Regions from separate parts of the Dermacoccus sp. PAMC28757 genome, predicted to be linked through region 2. Evidence: riboswitches for the same ligand, from Rfam matches in the RefSeq annotation. Region 2 holds a riboswitch; the other holds the start of a gene.
What was found. A riboswitch is a leader RNA that binds a small molecule or an ion and turns the genes downstream of it on or off. The one in region 2 is predicted to bind cyclic di-AMP.

Region 1 (8,784 bases), 910 kb from region 2:
GCCATGGCGAGCAGCGTGCCGACCGTCATGGTGCCGTCCACAGCGAGCAGACCGCCGACGCCGTAGACGAGTGCGGTGGCGAGCGACGCCATGAGCGTGAGGGCGACGAGGAACATGCTGCGCTGCGTCGCGATGGACACGCCGATGTCGCGCACGCGGGCGGCGCGGGCGTCGTACTGCGCCGATTCGTCGCTGCGCCGGCCGAAGAGCTTGACGAGCAGGGCGCCGGCGACGTTGAAGCGCTCCGTCATCCGTGCGCCCAGTTCGGCGTTGAGAGTCATCTGTTCGCGGGTCAGACCGGCGAGACGACGGCCCAACAGGCGCGTCGGGAGGAGGAACAGCGGCACGAGCACGAGCGCCGCCACCGTGAGCTGCCACGACAGGGACGTCATGGCGACGAGGAGCACGGCGAGGCTGACGACGTTGCTCACGACCGTCGACAGCGTCGTCGTGAACGCCTGCTGAGCGCCCACGACGTCACTGTTGATGCGCGTGACGAGCGCACCCGTCTGGGCGCGCGTGAAGAAGGCGATGGGCTGGGCGAGCACGTGCCGGAAGACGTCGGCGCGCAGGTCGAAGATGAGTCCTTCGCCCAGGCGCGCGGACAACCATCGCTGCACGACGGTCACTCCCGCGCCGAGGACTGCGACCGGCCGCCACGGCGAGCGAGAGGGTGACGACGACCTGCGGATCGCGCGGCACGACACCGTCGTCGACGATGTGCTTGAGCAGCAGTGGCGTCGCGACGATCATCACCGCGTCGACGACGACGAGAACGAGGAAGACCGCGATGGTCGAGGTGTATCGCGTGGCGTATCCGCCGACGCGACGCACCGTGCCCGGAGCCAGGCGCTGGTCCTTGACCGTGGCGTCCTTCGACATCGAGCGCATCATCTGCCAGCCCGGGCCCATCATCGACACGGCGCGGCTCCTGACCTCAGCATGCGAACGGTCTCACGTCGATCAGGCGAGGGAGACGAGGTCGGCGTAGTCCGGACCCCACAGGTCCTCGACACCGTCCGGCAGGAGCAGGATGCGTTCGGGGTTGAGGGCCTCCACGGCGCCGTCGTCGTGGCTGACGAGCACGACGGCACCCTCGTAGTTGTTGAGTGCGCCGAGGATCTCCTCGCGGCTGGCCGGGTCGAGGTTGTTCGTCGGTTCGTCGAGCAGCAGCACGTTGGCGCTCGAGACGACGAGCAGCGCCAGCGAGAGTCGCGTCTTCTCCCCGCCGGAGAGAACGCCGGCGGGCTTGTCGACGTCGTCACCGGAGAAGAGGAACGAGCCGAGCACCTTGCGGACCTCGGTCTCCCCGAGCTCGGGCGCTGCTGACTTCATGTTCTCCAGGACGCTGCGGTCGACGTCGAGGTTCTCGTGCTCCTGGGCGTAGTAACCGATCTTGAGTCCGTGGCCAGGCAGGATGCGGCCCGTGTCCGGTGCATCGACGCCCGCGAGCATCCTCAGGAGCGTCGTCTTACCGGCACCGTTGAGTCCGAGGACGACGACCTTCGAGCCACGGTCGATGGCGAGGTCGACATCGGTGAAGATCTCGAGCGAACCGTAGGAGCGCGAGAGCCCCTCCGCCATGAGCGGCGTCTTGCCGCACGGCGCAGGCTTCGGGAAGCGCAGCTTGGCGACCTTGTCCTGCACGCGTTCGCCCTCGATGCCGGCGAGCATCTTCTCGGCGCGCCGCGCCATGTTCTGGGCCGCCACGGCCTTCGTCGCCTTCGCCCGCATCTTGTCGGCCTGGGCCAGCAGGACGCCGGCCTTCTTCTCGGCGTTGAGTCGCTCGCGCTTGCGACGCTTCTCGTCGAGTTCGCGGGCCTGGAGGTATGCCTTCCACCCGACGTTGTACTGGTCGATCTCGGCCCGGTTGGCGTCGAGGTGGAACACCTTCGTCACGACGGCGTCGAGCAGTTCGACGTCGTGACTGATGACGATGAGCCCACCTCGGTAGCTCTTGAGGTAATCGCGCAGCCAGATGATGGAATCGGCATCGAGGTGGTTGGTCGGTTCGTCGAGAAGCAGGGTCTGAGCGCCCGAGAAGAGGATGCGTGCCAATTCGATCCGGCGGCGCTGACCACCGGACAGCGTGCGCAGGGGCTGCTCGAGGATGCGCTGTTCGAGCCCGAGGCTCGAGGCGATCGACGACGCCTCCGACTCGGCGGCGTACCCGCCCTGGGCGTCGAACTCGGCATCGAGACGGCTGTAGCGACGCATCGCCCGTTCGCGGACGTCGTCGTTCTCACTGGCCATGGATGCTTCGGCCTTGCGCAGGTCGGCGACGATGGCGTCGAGGCCGCGCGCCGACAGGATACGGTCGCGCGCGAGGACATCGAGGTCACCGGTGCGGGGATCCTGCGGCAGGTATCCCACTGCCCCGGAGCTGACCACCTTGCCGGCAGCGGGCAGACCCTCACCGGCGAGCACCTTCGTCAGGGTGGTCTTACCGGCACCGTTGCGCCCGACGAGTCCGACACGGTCACCGGCGGCCACCCGGAACGTGGCGCTCTCGAGCAGGATGCGCGAGCCGGCGCGCAGTTCGATGCCTTCGGCGGTGATCACAGGGCAGGGCTCCTCGAAAGAACGGTGAAGGGGTGTACGGCTCCGACACGCCGGACGGGAGCGCTCGGCTCGCGTGACATACGGCGAGGCGCGTGAAGCCCCAGTAGTCTACGAGAGATGAATCGGGGTGGACGACGCCGTCCGCCTTCACAACGGAGGTTCTCTTGACGTTCAACGACAACGCGCAGCTGGACACGTCGCAGGTCGAATCCGGTGGTTCCGGAGGCTTCGGCGGTGGCCGCGGCGGGATGGGCGGAGGTACGGCCGTCGGCGGTATCGGCGGTCTCATCCTCATGCTCATCTTTGCGTTCTTCGGCATCGACATCACCGGCAGCGGTGGCGGGAGCAGCTACCCCGGCGGCGCGAGCGGCCTCAACCAGTACAGCCAGGACACGCAGGACGTCTCCGGCTCGAACGACCGGGTCTCCCAGCAGATCCAGGCCTGCAAGACGGGTGCTGACGCCAACGAGGACGACACCTGCCGCGTGATCGGAACGGTCAATGCCGTTCAGGCCTACTGGGACCAGGCGCTCCCGGACTTCACCGGCGGTCGCACCGAGTACGAGTACGCGCCCACCAAGCTCTACAGCGGCCAGACGTCCTCCGGTTGCGGCACCGCGAGCTCGCAGATGGGGCCGTTCTACTGCCCGAACGACCGGAAGGTCTACATCGACACGAGCTTCTTCCAGGAGCTGTCGAGCACCTACGGCGCCGACGGCGGCAACCTCGCTCAGATGTACGTCGTCGCGCACGAGTACGGCCACCACATCCAGGACCTTCTCGGCGCCCTGGGTCGCGCCCAGCAGGACCCGAAGGGGCCCGAGTCCGGATCGGTCCGCCTCGAGCTGCAGGCCGACTGCTACGCCGGCATCTGGGTCAACCACGCCACCGAGGCCAAGGACAAGAACGGCAACACCCTCCTCAAGCCCGTGACCGAGTCCGACATCAAGTCGGCGCTGTCCGCCGCATCCGCGGTCGGTGACGACCGCATCCAGCAGAAGGCCCAGGGCCGGGTGACGCCGGAGTCGTGGACGCACGGTTCGTCGCAGCAGCGTCAGAAGTGGTTCCTCACCGGTTTCCAGAGCGGTGAACTCAACTCCTGCGACACGTTCAACGCACAGGATCTGGGCTGAAAAACGCCGGAAAACCGCGAAGATGGGGTTTTCCTGACCAGTTGATGAACGCTCGATTTGTGTCGCTCGTGATCAGTCTGTAATCTTGCAGGGTCGCACCGAAACGGTGCGGCCCTGCTTCGTCGCTGAGTCCCGTCACGAAGGTCAGGTAAAACTTCGCATCACGCGGAGCGACGGGAACGGTGCACCCAGCATCCGGACCACCTCGGTGGTTCTTGGGGTAAAGCTCACTTCGGTGGGCCGAGAATCTAGGATCTCGAACCCGACAGGTCATGCCTCGTAAGCGCTCCTGGAAATGACTCGACATGAAGAACATGTCCCGCCGCTCCTTCATGGCCAACACCTCCAAGGTTGCCGTCGGCACCGCTCTGGCCTCCACCGCCCTCGGCGCCGTTTCGGTCGCCAGCGCCTCGAACGCCAGCGCCGTGACCTCCGCGTCCGCGCGCCGCGCCGTGGCCAAGGCTTCGAGCCGTCGTGGTGCGCCCTACGTGTACGGCGCTTCCGGCCCGTGGCGCTTCGACTGCTCGGGTCTGACGAGCTGGTCCTACCGCCAGGTCGGCCGCTACCTGCCGCGTACGGCCAACCAGCAGTACCGCTCCTCCTACCGCGTTTCCCGCGCGTACGCCCGTCCGGGCGACCTGGCGTTCCTCACCTCTGGTGGTTACGCCTACCACACGGGTATCTACGCCGGTAACGGCATGGTGTGGCACGCTATGCGTCCGGGTACGCGCGTGTCGCTCTCGCGCGCCGGTGCCAGCTACCGCTTCGGTCGCGTCTGATCCGCGAGCCTCTGCGACGTTTCGAAACGGCCCCTCGTCCTCCGGGACGAGGGGCCGTTTCGCGTCTCTCCACTGTGGGCAATCGACCGGCTTCCACACGGGTTGCGTTTTCTCGCGGACGTCACGCGAGATAACGACACGACGAAGGCCCTCACCACAGTGGTGAGTGCCTTCGTCGTCAGGGTCGACGCGACTCAGGAGGACCGGAGCCGCTTTCGCCCACCTCTTGTCAGACGTTGAAGCCGAGCGCGCGAAGTTGCTCGCGGCCGTCGTCGGTGATCTTGTCCGGGCCCCACGGCGGCATCCACACCCAGTTGAGCGTGTGGCCCGTGACGACATCAACCAGGGACGTGGCGACCTGCTCCTCGATGACGTCCGTGAGCGGGCAGGCCGCAGACGTCAGCGTCATGTCGATGACGGCGTGCTTGCTCTCGTCGACGGTGATGCCGTAGACGAGGCCGAGGTCGACGACGTTGATGCCGAGCTCTGGGTCGACGACGTCACGCAGGGCCTCCTTGACCTCCTCGACCTCGACGCCGGAGTCGCTGACTCCCTGCGCCTGGGCGCGCTCGGGCGCCTCGGCCTCGTTGGCGGTCACGTCGGCGGTGATCTCGTTGTCGGTCATGCCTTGGTCTCCTCCGTGGTGGATGCGGCGCCCCCGGTCAGGTCGAGACCGAGTTTGCCGAGCGAGTCCTGCAGTGCGGACCACGACAGCAGGGCGCACTTGACGCGCGCGGGGTACTTCGAGACTCCGGCGAGGGCGATGGCGTCGCCGATGACTTCCTCGTCACCGGCAGACTGGCCCTTGCTCGTGAGCATCGTGCGGGTGGCACCGAAGACCTCCTGGGCTTCACGCAGCGTGAGCCCGATGAGGTTCTCGGCAAGCATTGACGCCGACGCCACGGAGATCGAGCAACCGATCGAGTCGTAGCTGACGTCCTTGATGACGGCGTCGTCGCCCTCGCCTTCGACGTCGACACGCAGGGTGATCTCGTCACCGCAGGAGGTGTTGACGTGGTGGCTCTCGGCGCCGAACGGCTCGCGCAGGCCCGCGTGCTGCGGGCGCTTGGAGTGCTCGAGAATGAGCTCCTGGTACAGATCCATCTCAGACCTCCAGACCGAAGATGTTCGGCACCCGGTCGAGCGCCGTGAGGAACGCCTCGACGTCGTCGGCCGTGGAGTAGACGTTGAAACTGACACGGCTGCTCGCCACGGCGCGAAGACGTCGGTGCAACGGCCACGCGCAGTGGTGACCGGTACGAATGGCAACACCGGCGTCGTCGAGAATCTGCCCGACGTCGTGCGGGTGCACCCCGTCGACGACGAACGCGACCGCACCGAGTCGGGCACCTGCGTCCTGGGGGCCGAGCACGCTGACCCAGGGACGCTCGGCGAGGCCGTCGAGCGTGAGTTGGATCAGATCCTGCTCGTGACGCAGCACGTTGTCCATGCCGAGCGCCTCGAGGTAGTCGCACGCGGCGGCGAGACCGACGGCCTGGGCGGCGTTCGGCGTGCCCGCCTCGAAGCGCTGGGGCGGGGGCGCGAACGTCGTGCCTTCGAGCTTCACGATCTCGATCATCGATCCGCCGGTGAGGAAGGGAGGCATCGCCTCGAGGAGTTCGTGTTTGCCCCACAACACACCGATGCCGGTGGGACCGAGCATCTTGTGGCCGGAGAAGGCGAGGAAGTCGACATCGAGCTGTGCCACGTCGACGGGCATGTGCGGCACCGACTGGCACGCGTCGAGAACGACGAGTGCCCCGGCCTCGCGAGCGATTCTTGCGAGGTCATTGACGGGGTTGATCGTGCCCAGCACGTTGGAGACGTGGGTGAAGGCGACGACCTTGGCCCGCTTGGTGATGACCTCACGCGCCGAATCGAGGTCGACGAAACCGTCGTCGGTGATCTCGATCCAACGGAACGTGGCGCCGGTACGACGTGCGAGTTCCTGCCACGGCACGAGGTTCGCGTGGTGCTCCATCGCCGTGACGACGATCTCGTCACCGGGGCCCAGCGCGAACTTCGAGGCGATCGCCTCGTCGACGCCGTCCATCGCGCCGGGCGCGCCGGCGTTGCTGAAGGCGTACGCGACGAGGTTGAGAGCCTCGGTGGCGTTCTTGGTGAACACGATGTCGTCGGCTCGCCCACCGATGAAACGGGCGATGGTTTCGCGCGCGCCTTCGTAGGCGTCGGTGGCTTCCTCGGAGAGCTGGTGGGCTCCTCGGTGCACCGCAGCGTTCACGGTGCGGTAGAAGTCGCCCTCGGCGGTGATGACCGACTCGGGGCTCTGCGACGTCGCACCGGAGTCGAGGTAGACCAGCGGCTTGTCGTCGCGGACGCGGCGCGCGAGTAGCGGGAAGTCCTCGCGCACGCGCGCCGCGTCGAACGATGCGTGAGCCATGATCAGGCCTTCGCCTCCGCAGCGGCGTTGACGTAGCGGTCGTAGCCCTCGGCCTCGAGGCGGTCGGCCAGCTCGGGGCCACCCTCCTCGGCCACCTTGCCGTTGACGAACACGTGGACGTGGTCGGGCTTGATGTAGCGCAGGATGCGCGTGTAGTGCGTGATGAGCAGGACGCCGCAGTTCGTCTCGTCCTTGGCGCGGTTGACGCCCTCGGAGACGATGCGCAGCGCGTCGACGTCGAGGCCGGAGTCGGTCTCGTCGAGGATCGCCATCTTCGGCTTGAGAAGCTCCATCTGCAGGATCTCGTGGCGCTTCTTCTCGCCGCCGGAGAAGCCCTCGTTGACGTTGCGCTCGGCGAAGGCCGGGTCCATCTTGAGGTTGCCCATGGCGCCCTTGACGTCCTTGACCCACGTACGCACCTTCGGTGCTTCGCCGTCGATGGCCGTCTTGGCCGTGCGCAGGAAGTTCGAGACGGTGACGCCCGGAACCTCGACGGGGTACTGCATGGCGAGGAAGAGGCCCGCACGGGCGCGCTCGTCGACCTCCATCGCGAGGACGTCCTCACCGTCCAGCGTGACGGTGCCCGACGTGACCGTGTACTTGGGGTGGCCGGCGATGGAGTAGGCCAGCGTCGACTTGCCGGAGCCGTTGGGGCCCATGATGGCGTGCGTCTCGCCCGAGTTGATCGTCAGGTTGACGCCCTTGAGGATCTCCTTCGTGCCGTTCTCCGTCTCGACGGTCACGTGAAGATCGCGGATTTCCAGCGTTGACATGCTTGTTCGTCCTTCTGTCAGGAAAGTTTCGGGGGTGCTCAGGCGGGGATGCCGACGAGGATGTCGTCGCCCTCGAGCTTGGTCGGATAGACGTTGACCGGCTGCGTGGCCGGCAGGCTCATCGGCTCGCCGGTGGCGTAGGCGAACTTCGAGCCGTGCAGCCAGCACTCGATGCCGTCGTCCTCCACCTCGCCCTCGGAGAGGGAGACTGCGGCGTGCGAGCACGTGTCGTCGAGCGCGTGAACGTCACCGGCGGAGTCGCGCGCGATGCAGATCTGCAGGTCGTCGATGTCGACCTTGACCGCACCCGGCGTACCGATGTCGCTCAGCTGCGCCAGCTTGACCCACTCGATGTTCGCGTCGCTCATGCCTCGGCTCCTGCGCTCTCCACGAGCTCGGCCGTGGCGGCGAGCTCCTCGTCGATGGCCTCCATGAGGGGCTCGACGACCTCGGCGACACCGATCTTGTTCACGATGTCGGCGAAGAAGCCGCGCACGACGAGACGACGTGCCTCGTCCTCGGGGATGCCACGAGCCTGCAGGTAGAACAGCTGCTCGTCGTCGAAGCGGCCGGTCGAGGAGGCGTGACCCGCACCCTCGATCTCGCCGGTCTCGATCTCGAGGTTCGGCACGGAGTCGGCACGGGCGCCGTCGGTGAGCACGAGGTTGCGGTTGAGCTCGTAGGTCTCGATGCCCTCGGCCTCGGCGCGGATGAGCACGTCGCCCACCCAGACGGTGCGGGCCGTCTCACCCTGCAGGGCACCCTTGTAGGCGACGAGGGATGTGCAGTTCGGCGCGTTGTGGTCGATGAACGAGCGGTGCTCGAGGTGCTGACCGGAGTCGGCGAAGTACACGCCGAGGAGCGTCGCCTCTCCCCCGGGCCCGGCGTAGCGGACGTTCGAGTTCATGCGCACGATGTCGCCGCCGAGCGTCACCGCGATGTGGCGGTAGCGCGCGTCACGGCCGACGAGTGCGTCGTGCTCGGCGAGGTGGAGAGCGTCGTCCTCCCAGCGCTGCACGGTGACGACCGTGAGGTCGGCGCCGTCGCCGGTGACGATCTCGACGTTGGCCGTGACCTGGGCCGAGCCGGTGTGCTCGAGGATGACGAGCGCCTTGCTGTGCTGCTTGGCCTCGATG
Region 2 (8,784 bases):
TGCGGCCTCGAGAGCCGCGAGGTAGTGCTTGGCCCACTCCTGCACCGTGGCGGTGGACACGGTCGAACGCAACGCGTCCATGCGGCGCTCGCGGTCCTCCTCCGTCGCCGTGATGGCCCGCATGATGACCTGCTTGAGGCCGGCCAGATCGTGCGGGTTGCACGTGTAGGCCTCGCTCAGTTCGGTTGCCGCGCCGGTGAACTCCGAGAGCACGAGTGCGCCGTCGGCGGGGCAGCACGTGACGTACTCCTTCGCGACGAGGTTCATGCCGTCGCGCAGCGGCGTGACGAGCATGACGTCGGCAGCGGCGAACATCGCGGCCATCTCGGCGCGGTCGAACGACTGGTGCATGTAGGTGAGCGCCGTGGCGCCGATGCTCGAGAAGTCACCGTTGATGCGCCCGACGGTGAGTTCGACCTGATCGCGCAGATCCATGTAGGCCTTGACCCGCTCACGGCTCGGCGTCGCGACCTGGATGAGCTTGTGACGCTTCGGGTCGAGCTGACCGTCGGCGAGCAGCTCGCCGAAGGCCTTGAGGCGATGACGGATGCCCTTCGTGTAGTCGAGGCGGTCGACGCCGAGCAGGATCTTGTCCGGGTTGCCGAGCTGTTCGCGGATCTCGCGGGCGCGTGCCTGCACCTCGTCGCTCTCGAGCACCTCGCGCAGGCCCGCGGTGTCGATCGAGATCGGCACCGCCGTGGCGCGCACCGCACGGTCACCGAGGTCGACGACGCCACCGGTGACCTCGAGCTCGAGGTACTGACGCACGGCGCGCAGGAAGTTGCCCGCGTCCTCGGTGCGCTGGAACCCGAGGAAGTCGGCACCGAGCAGGCCCTCGAGGATCTCCTCGCGCCCCGGCAGCTGCGCGAACAGTTCGACGGCGGGGAAGGGGATGTGGTTGAACCACCCGATGCGCAGGTCGGGGCGCAGCTCACGCAGCATCTGCGGCACGAGCTGGAGCTGGTAGTCGTGCACCCACACGGTGGCGCCTTCGGCGGCCACGTCGGCGCACGCCTGGGCGAAGCGCTTGTTCACCGTGCGGTAGGCCGAACGCCAGCTCCGCTTGAACGTCGGCGTGACGATGACGTCGTGGTAGACGGGCCACAGCGTGTCGTTGCTGTGCCCTTCGTAGTACTCGGCGACCTCCTGCTCCGACAGCGGCACGGGGTGCAGGTGCATGCCGGCGTCGTCGAAGGGCTCCGGAGCCTCGCCTGGGTCACCCGCCCAGCCGACCCAGGCGCCTTCACGCCCGCGCATCACGGCGTCCATGGCGGTGACGAGACCGCCCGGCGAACGGCGCCACTCCTCGTTTCCGTCCTCGCCGGTGACGCGGTCGACGGGTAGGCGGTTGGCGGCGACGACGAAGTCGTACGTGTGGCTCATCGGATTGCTGGCTCCCCGTGTTCGCTGGTGCTCGCCCGGCGACGAACTCCCGCTCGATCACCGGTGATTCGAGGTTATCGCGCCTCGGTGACGAACGGGTTGCCACCGCGTGACACGGGCACGCCGATACAGCGGAAGTTCAAGGAGGCGCCCTACGGTGGGGTCATGACGCCTCTCGACAACGCTGGTGACCCCCGACGCGGCGGGCACCGTCTGCCTCGTCCGCGCCGCGCCGAAGCCGACGAGTCGACCCAGCGCACCACGTGGGGAGCAGCAGCGGATGGCGACGCCACGCGGGCGGCGCCGCCGCGCGATCGTGACGACGAGGCCACCCGCGTCAGTTCACGCCGCCCGGAGGGGAACGACCGGATGGTGGGGCGCTTCGAGCTCGCGGAGAAGATCGGTGAGGGCGGCATGGGCGTCGTGTACCGAGCGATCGACACCGCCGACCCGCGTCGTCGTGAGGTCGCCGTCAAGGTTCTTCGCCCGCACATCGCCTACGACCCCGATGCGCGCACGCGTCTCGCGCGCGAGGTCGACACGCTCGAGCGCGTCCACCACCCCAACGTCGCTGCCGTCATCACCGCCGATCCGCACGGCGAGCGTCCCTACATCGCCACCGAGTACGTACCCGGTGACCCCCTCGACAAGGTGGTCGACGAGCGCGGTCCCCTGGGCGCGGAGGAGATGGCCGACCTCGGGCGCAGCCTCGCCGACGCCATTCGCGCCATCCACGCCGCAGGTGTCGTCCACCGCGACCTCAAGCCGAGCAACGTGCTCATGGTGGGTCGACGCCCCGTGCTCATCGACTTCGGCATCGCGCACATCGCCGACGATGCGCGCCTCACCTCGACCGGCCTCGTCATGGGTACCCCCGGCTACCTCTCGCCGGAGCTCGTCGAGGGCGCCCCGGTCTCCACGTCCACGGACTGGTGGGGGTGGGCGGCAACGCTCGCCTTCGCCGCCCAGGGGGAGCCGCCCTTCGGGCGCGGGCCGATGCCGGCCGTCCTCGACCGCGTGACGCGGGGGCAGGCCAACCTCACCGGCGTCGACGCGCGTCTTAGGCCGCTGCTCGCGGCCGCACTCAGCCCCGTGCCGGGGGAGCGACCCTCGGCCGGCCAGGTCGTCGACCAGATGGAGCGCTACGCCCGCGGCGAACCGACGACCGTGGTTCCTGTGCGCGAGCCCGCAGCCCCGGCGCCCGCCGCCCCAGGCCCGGCCGCCACCTCCGTCATGCCGGTCGTCGACGCTACCCGTGTCGCTCCCGTGAGCGAGCGCCCCGTCGCATCGCGACCGCAGCAGTTGGCGTACGACGGCCCGACGCAGCGTTCGGGCGGGGCGCCCCAGGCGGCGCCTGCCTACGGCCAGTTCGGTCAGTCGCGTGGCGCGAACGGGCAGCCGCAACCGGCGCCGGCCGTGCCGCCGCAGCAGGGCCCGTACGGCGGCGCGCCGCAGAACGGTGCGCGCCCCTACCGCCCGGGTTCGGCGGTCAAGGCGCAGAGCCGCCCCGGCGAGCACGATCCGCGGATCAACCTGCCACACCGCTCGGGCACGCTGCAGGCGATGTTCTTGCTCTGGGTCGGCCTCACGGCGCTCGTGCCCGTCGTCGGACTCGTACTGCTCATCGTGTGGAACGTCGCGGCGCGTTTCAGCGACTCGACGATCACGCAGACCGTCCTTCGCCGCTACGAGGCCGGGCGACGAAAGAGCGACGGCGCCGTCGCCGTGGCCAGTTCGCCCTGGCATCTGCTGCGCGCTCTCGTCTCGACGCTCGCGGCCCTCGTGCTCCCCGCACTCGTCTTCGCGTGCGTCGGTTCGCTCGTGGCCATCGGCTGGGCCATGGTGCGCGGTGACGGCGTCGCACGGGCGTGGTGGGCACTGCCCATCGTCGCGGGGGCCGTGGCGGGTCAGTGGACGATGTGGCGCGGCGCCGGGTCCGTCGGCTATCGCCGGGGTTCACGTTCGGTCGTGCGGGCGCTCGTCCCGGAGTCGGCCGGCAGGATCGTGGCGCCCGCGCTCGCCGGTCTCGGCCTGTTCATGCTCGTCGGCTCGTTCATGCAAGGCGGCGACATCTCCTGGGTTCCGCTCACCGGCGGCATCACCGATCCGCTCGCGGAGTACCTGCCGGCGTCCGGCCTCGGCAACTGATCCGTTGACGCTTCGGGCCCCGTTCCACAGCCCACCCACAGCGCGGGCCCACGGTCGGTCGAGGCCCACGAACTATTCTTCGAGGCATGGCGCAGTACGGACGGGATCAGTCGAGCACGGGGCCCAACCCCTCGAGGGACTCGTCCAGCACGCCGACCCCGGGGTTGCCGCCACGGATGCGCTTCCTGCGCAGCGAGCCGGTCACCGAGCCGCTGCCCATCGCCGACGCGCTCAAGCGCACGCCCTATCGCGACCCGAACGTCATGGGCGGGCCGGACGACGACACCGAGCAGCAGAAGGCGCTCGACATCGCCGCCCGTGTGGGCGAGTTGCTCCTCCGCTGTGGCGCGAGTACGCGTGACGTCGAGGCGAGTGTCCTCGCCGTCGCGGCATCCGCGGGTCTGCGCCGCCTCGAGGTCGACATCACGAACCAGTCCTTGTTGTTGCAGAGCCCGTCGACGAACGGCCGTCAGCCCCTCACGATGTTGCGTGTCGTGCGCTCCTCGACGCGCGATTTCTCTCGGCTCATGGCCGTGCACCAGTTCGTCGAGTCGCTCGTGTCCGGTGGCCTGGATCTCGACGAGGCGACGAAGGAACTGAAGCGCATCCAGAGGATGCCGCGCCTCTACCCGCGGTGGCTCGTCTCGGTAGCCTTCGGTGGTCTCGCGGCATCCGTCGCGACGATCCTCGGCGGCGGGTGGATGGCCGTCGTCGTCGCCTTGGTCTCGGCCGTGCTCGTCGACCGCGTGGGCCGCCGCCTGAGCAACGCCGGCGTTCCCGCGTTCTACGGCGCCGCCGCCGGCGGTCTCATCTCGACGGCGCTCGCGTGGTTCGCGTACATGTCGCACCAAAGCCGCGTCGTGGGGGAGTTCGTCGCCCACAACCTGCCCGGCACGATGTCGACGGCCGACTTCGCCTATGCCATCTCGGGCGGCATCGTCGCGCTCCTGCCCGGTCGTCAGATGGCCTCCGCGGTCGAGGACGCCGTCACCGGCTACCCCGTCACGGCGTCGGGTCGTGTTCTCACTGTCATCCTCGACTGCGCGGGAATCACCGTCGGCGTCGGTGCCGGTCTGGCGCTGACGCTGAACCTCGACCGGGCGCTCGACCTCAGCCTCCAATCGCCCGGCTCCCTGCGCTTCGACATGCCGCCCACGGTCCTGCTCCTGCAGGTGGCGTGCGGTGCCATCGGTGCGGCGTGTGCCGCCGTCACGATGCGCTCCCGCGTGCGGATGCTCCTGCCGACAGCTGCGGCGGGAGCCCTCGGCGTCGTCGGGGTTGCGCTGCTGACGCGTTATGTCGGGATCGGGGCGACGACGGCCACGGCGGTCGCTGCCGTCAGCGTCGGGTTCTCCGCGCGGCTCGTGGCGCTGCGCCTCGGTGCGCCCGCCCTCGTCATCGTCATGCCGGCGGTCTCGCCGCTGCTGCCGGGCCTGCGGATCTTCCGGGGCATGTACGAGTCGGTCTCCGGGTCGGTCATCGGCGCCACCAAGGTGGCCCAGTCCGGCGTGGGTGTGACGACGATGCTCGGCGCCGTCGGAGTGGCCCTCGCGATCAGCACCGGACTGGTGCTCGGCGACGTGCTCTCGGCCCCGCTCGACAAGCCGCTGGTACGCCGTCGACGAGCCCGCCGGCGCTGACATCACGCCGATTTTGTGTGATATGCATCACAGATCAGGCCCGAAAGGCCTGATCTGTCAAGAAGTTACCGCGACCTGATTGTTACGTAGGTCTCTCGTCCCGTAACGTTCCCTTCGCTGTGCACGATGTATTTCTCGTGTCGTCACGGCGACATGAGAACTCAACACCATTTATTCAGTGGGCGGTGCACACGCCAAACCTCGTCTGGCACCGCCGTTTCACCCGCAGATCGCGGGCTGAAGACGAGGGTGGGGGACCCACTTCCGACGCTCGCCGCACGGTGAGCGTCTCGGGGTGAAGCCGGTCCTCGCCGGCCGGGCACCTGACTGCCCGAACCCGACAGCTCACCTCACAGGCGTACGTCAGGAAAGGACACTCTCCATGGGTTACACCCCCAAGCACGTCGCTGCTTCCGAAAGCACCACCGGCCGCAAGGTCGCCGGCGTGGCTCTCGCCGGTGCCGCCACCGTCGGTGCCGGTCTCACCCAGGCCTCCTCGGCCTCCGCCGCCTCGGTCTGGGACCGCGTCGCTCACTGTGAGTCGACGGGCAACTGGCACATCAACACAGGTAACGGCTTCTACGGCGGCCTCCAGTTCACGCAGCAGACGTGGCGTGGCTTCGGCGGCGGTCAGTACGCCTCGTCCGCTCACCTCGCCACCCGCGAGCAGCAGATCGCGATCGCTCAGAAGGTTCTGCGCGTGCAGGGCCCGGGCGCATGGCCGGTCTGCTCGGTTCGCGCCGGTCTGACCCGCGCGACCGGTGGCGCATCGGCCGCTCCGGCCGTGACGCAGACGTCGCGCTCCACCGCCCGCTCCGCGGTCGTGTACTCGCAGGGTGGCAAGCTCGCCGTCGACGGTGTTCTCGGCCCGCGCACGGCCCGTGAGCTCCAGGCCTGGGTCGGCACGTTCCGCGACGGTGTCGTCGGCGTCCAGACGAAGAAGGCCCTGCAGCGCAAGGTCGGCGTGTACGCCGACGGCATCGTCGGCCCGCGCACCGTTGCTGCGCTCCAGACGAAGGTCGGCATCTCGCGCGACGGCGCCAGCTACCTCAACGCCCGCACGGTTCGCGCTCTGCAGGCTTACCTGAACAACCACTGATCGGTTGATTCAGGGCTGACGGGCCCCGCCGCTTTCGAGCGGCGGGGCCTGTCGGCGTTTCCTGATGCAGATCTGTCGATCTGGCCGCGATGTTTCGTCACCGGGACCACCGAATTGCACTGGAGAGCGGGCCTGGTCGTGGCCTGGCGGGCAGGCCCCGTGCAGGTTCGGTAGGATCGCGTGGTCGCCCGGCACGGGCGGCGTGCTGGAGTGGCGCAATTGGTAGCGCACCTGTCTTGTAAACAGGTGGTTGTGGGTTCGAGTCCCATCTCCAGCTCTGTGAATTCCGCTCGCAGTGTGCCCATCGGTGTGCCCATGTCCGCGAGATCCTCTGGGTGACGCGTGCCTTCTGGTGAGCTGGGGGCGTCAAGGCACGGTTCAGACTCGTTTCCTACGATGTCGTCATGAACCTCAAGCCCGCAGCAGACGTCCAGACCGCACCCCTCGCAGCGCTCGGCCTCCTCGGGGGCTACGTCACCGCCCGCGAGACGCAGATCCGCCCGCTCGGCGGCGTGGTCCTCGCCCTCGCCGGTGCTTACGCCGGACGCACCTGGGTCGCCAAGGCCGGTGCCGCCAAGGCCGCCGCCCTCGGCGCCGTGTACCTCGGCGGTTTCGGTGCGTCGCACCCCCTCGCCAAGAAGGTTGGCGCCTGGCCTTCCGTCCTCGGTGTTGCGGCGGCCTCCGCCGCTGCGTCGTACGCCCTCGTCGACCGCAGCTGATACCCGTGCGCACGCGCCGCCCGCACCGTCTGTTGACGCGATGCGGGCGGCTCGTCGTGACCCTGCCCGATAGACTCGGGCGATCCGTTCTCCGGCACGAGGAGGTGCCCACGTGAGTGCCGAGCGCCCCTCGTCGGAGGCATCCGCCTGCCCCCGCGAGCGCATCGGGGCCTCGGACGACGAACTGCTCGGCGAGGACACCGCCGCACCGCCACGCTGGGTGCGCAACCTCGCGAAGCCCGTCGGCGGGCGTCCTGCGCTGCTGCTCGAGCTGTTCATCTTCTGGATGTTCTTCCAGTACTTCAGCTACGCGCAGGAGCACATCCGCGGAGGCCCGATCGAGTCCGTGCGCCACGCGCACGAACTGTTCGATCTGGAGAAGACGCTCCACATCGACGTCGAACTCTGGCTCAACGCCGGCCTCGCCGCAGTGCCGCCGCTCGCCATCGCCGCGGGCTACTACTACGGCATGGTGCTCGCCACCGTGCCCATCACCCTGGCGCTCGTCTGGTGGTTCAACCCCCAGGGCTTCCGACGGCTACGCAGACTTCTCATCGCGACGACGCTGCCCAGCCTGCTCGTCTTCTGGCTCCTGCCCGTGGCGCCGCCGCGCTTCGCGGTGCCCGGCGTCGTCGACATCAACGCCGTCTACAACATCCTCGGGGGCGCGCTCGCGCGCGACCCGTCACGCTCGGCCAACCTCTACGCGGCCATGCCCAGCCTGCACTGCGCGTGGTCGACCTGGGTGGCCTACGCGCTGTGGGAGACGTGGCGTCACACCCGTCCGACGTGGGCGCGCCTCGCGTGGCTGTTCCCCGCCATGACCTACTGGAACGTCATGGCCACGGGCAACCACTTCGTGCTCGACATCGTCGGCGGCGTCGCGCTGTTCCTCATCGCCCTCGTCATCGTCCGTGTGGTCAAGGGCGCCGAGGAGCGGATCTGGCGCGACGACGCCGACAGTCGGGTTGGTGTCGTTGCGCCAGCAGTCACAGCTGACGCCGGCGGCGTCGCTACTTCGGCGGCATCCGCAGAGCCCCGTCGAGGCGGATGACCTCGCCGTTGAGCAGTCCGTTATCGACGATGTGGGCCACGAGCGAGGCGTACTCGTCCGGGCGGCCCAGACGCGACGGGTGCGGCACGGCCTGACCGAGCACCTCACGTGCAGCCTCTGGGAGTCCGGCGAGCATCGGCGTCTCCATCGTGCCGGGAGCGATCGTCATGACGCGCACGCCGAGATCGGCGAGGTCGCGCGCGGCCGGCAGCGTGAGGCCGACGACGCCGCCCTTGCTCGAGGCGTAGGCCGCCTGGCCGATCTGGCCGTCGTAGGCGGCGGCGCTGGCCGTCATGACGACGACGCCGCGGTCGCCGTCGACCGGCTCGTTCTTCGCCATCGCCTCGGCGGAGAGGCGAAGCACGTTGAACGTGCCGACGAGGTTGATGTCGATGACCGTCTTGTACTGCTCGAGTGCGTGCACGCCCTTGCGGCCCAGGATGCGGCCCGGCGTGGCCACGCCGGCGCAGGCCACGGTGATGCGCAGTTCACCGAGCTCGGTGGCGGCGGTGACGGCGGCCTGAACCTGGGCCTCGTCGCGGACGTCGGTGGCGACGAAGCGGGCGCGCTCGCCCAACTCTGCGGCGAGTGCTTCGCCCTTCGACGAGGGCAGGTCGACGATGACGACGCCCGCTCCGGCGTCGTGCAGGCGGCGGGCGGTGGCCTCCCCGAGGCCCGAGCCGCCACCGGTGACGAGGGCGACGGTGTTCTGCGTGATGTTCATGCCTCGAACCCTATCGA

Region 1: linked by a shared signal. The riboswitch ahead of H7F30_RS10510 (C40 family peptidase) and the one ahead of H7F30_RS06310 (transglycosylase family protein) in region 2 are both predicted to bind cyclic di-AMP.

Annotation. Positions count from the first base shown of each region.
Region 1 covers NZ_CP060292.1:2,203,248-2,212,031, reverse strand. The annotation lists partial or broken gene H7F30_RS10525 (ABC transporter ATP-binding protein) at 1-912, opposite strand, end outside; gene H7F30_RS10520 (ABC-F family ATP-binding cassette domain-containing protein) at 964-2,562, opposite strand; gene H7F30_RS10515 (neutral zinc metallopeptidase) at 2,727-3,695, shown strand; cyclic di-AMP (ydaO/yuaA leader) riboswitch at 3,809-3,996, shown strand; gene H7F30_RS10510 (C40 family peptidase) at 4,001-4,474, shown strand; gene H7F30_RS10505 (metal-sulfur cluster assembly factor) at 4,704-5,099, opposite strand; gene sufU (Fe-S cluster assembly sulfur transfer protein SufU) at 5,096-5,578, opposite strand; gene H7F30_RS10495 (cysteine desulfurase) at 5,580-6,875, opposite strand; gene sufC (Fe-S cluster assembly ATPase SufC) at 6,878-7,648, opposite strand; gene H7F30_RS10485 (non-heme iron oxygenase ferredoxin subunit) at 7,687-8,016, opposite strand; gene sufD (Fe-S cluster assembly protein SufD) at 8,013-8,784, opposite strand, start outside.
Region 2 covers NZ_CP060292.1:1,293,981-1,302,764, forward strand. The annotation lists gene H7F30_RS06295 (trehalose-6-phosphate synthase) at 1-1,383, opposite strand, end outside; gene H7F30_RS06300 (serine/threonine-protein kinase) at 1,549-3,531, shown strand; gene H7F30_RS06305 (threonine/serine exporter ThrE family protein) at 3,618-5,171, shown strand; cyclic di-AMP (ydaO/yuaA leader) riboswitch at 5,374-5,545, shown strand; gene H7F30_RS06310 (transglycosylase family protein) at 5,554-6,270, shown strand; tRNA gene H7F30_RS06315 (tRNA-Thr) at 6,475-6,547, shown strand; gene H7F30_RS06320 (hypothetical protein) at 6,675-6,989, shown strand; gene H7F30_RS06325 (phosphatase PAP2 family protein) at 7,102-8,043, shown strand; gene H7F30_RS06330 (SDR family NAD(P)-dependent oxidoreductase) at 8,003-8,767, opposite strand.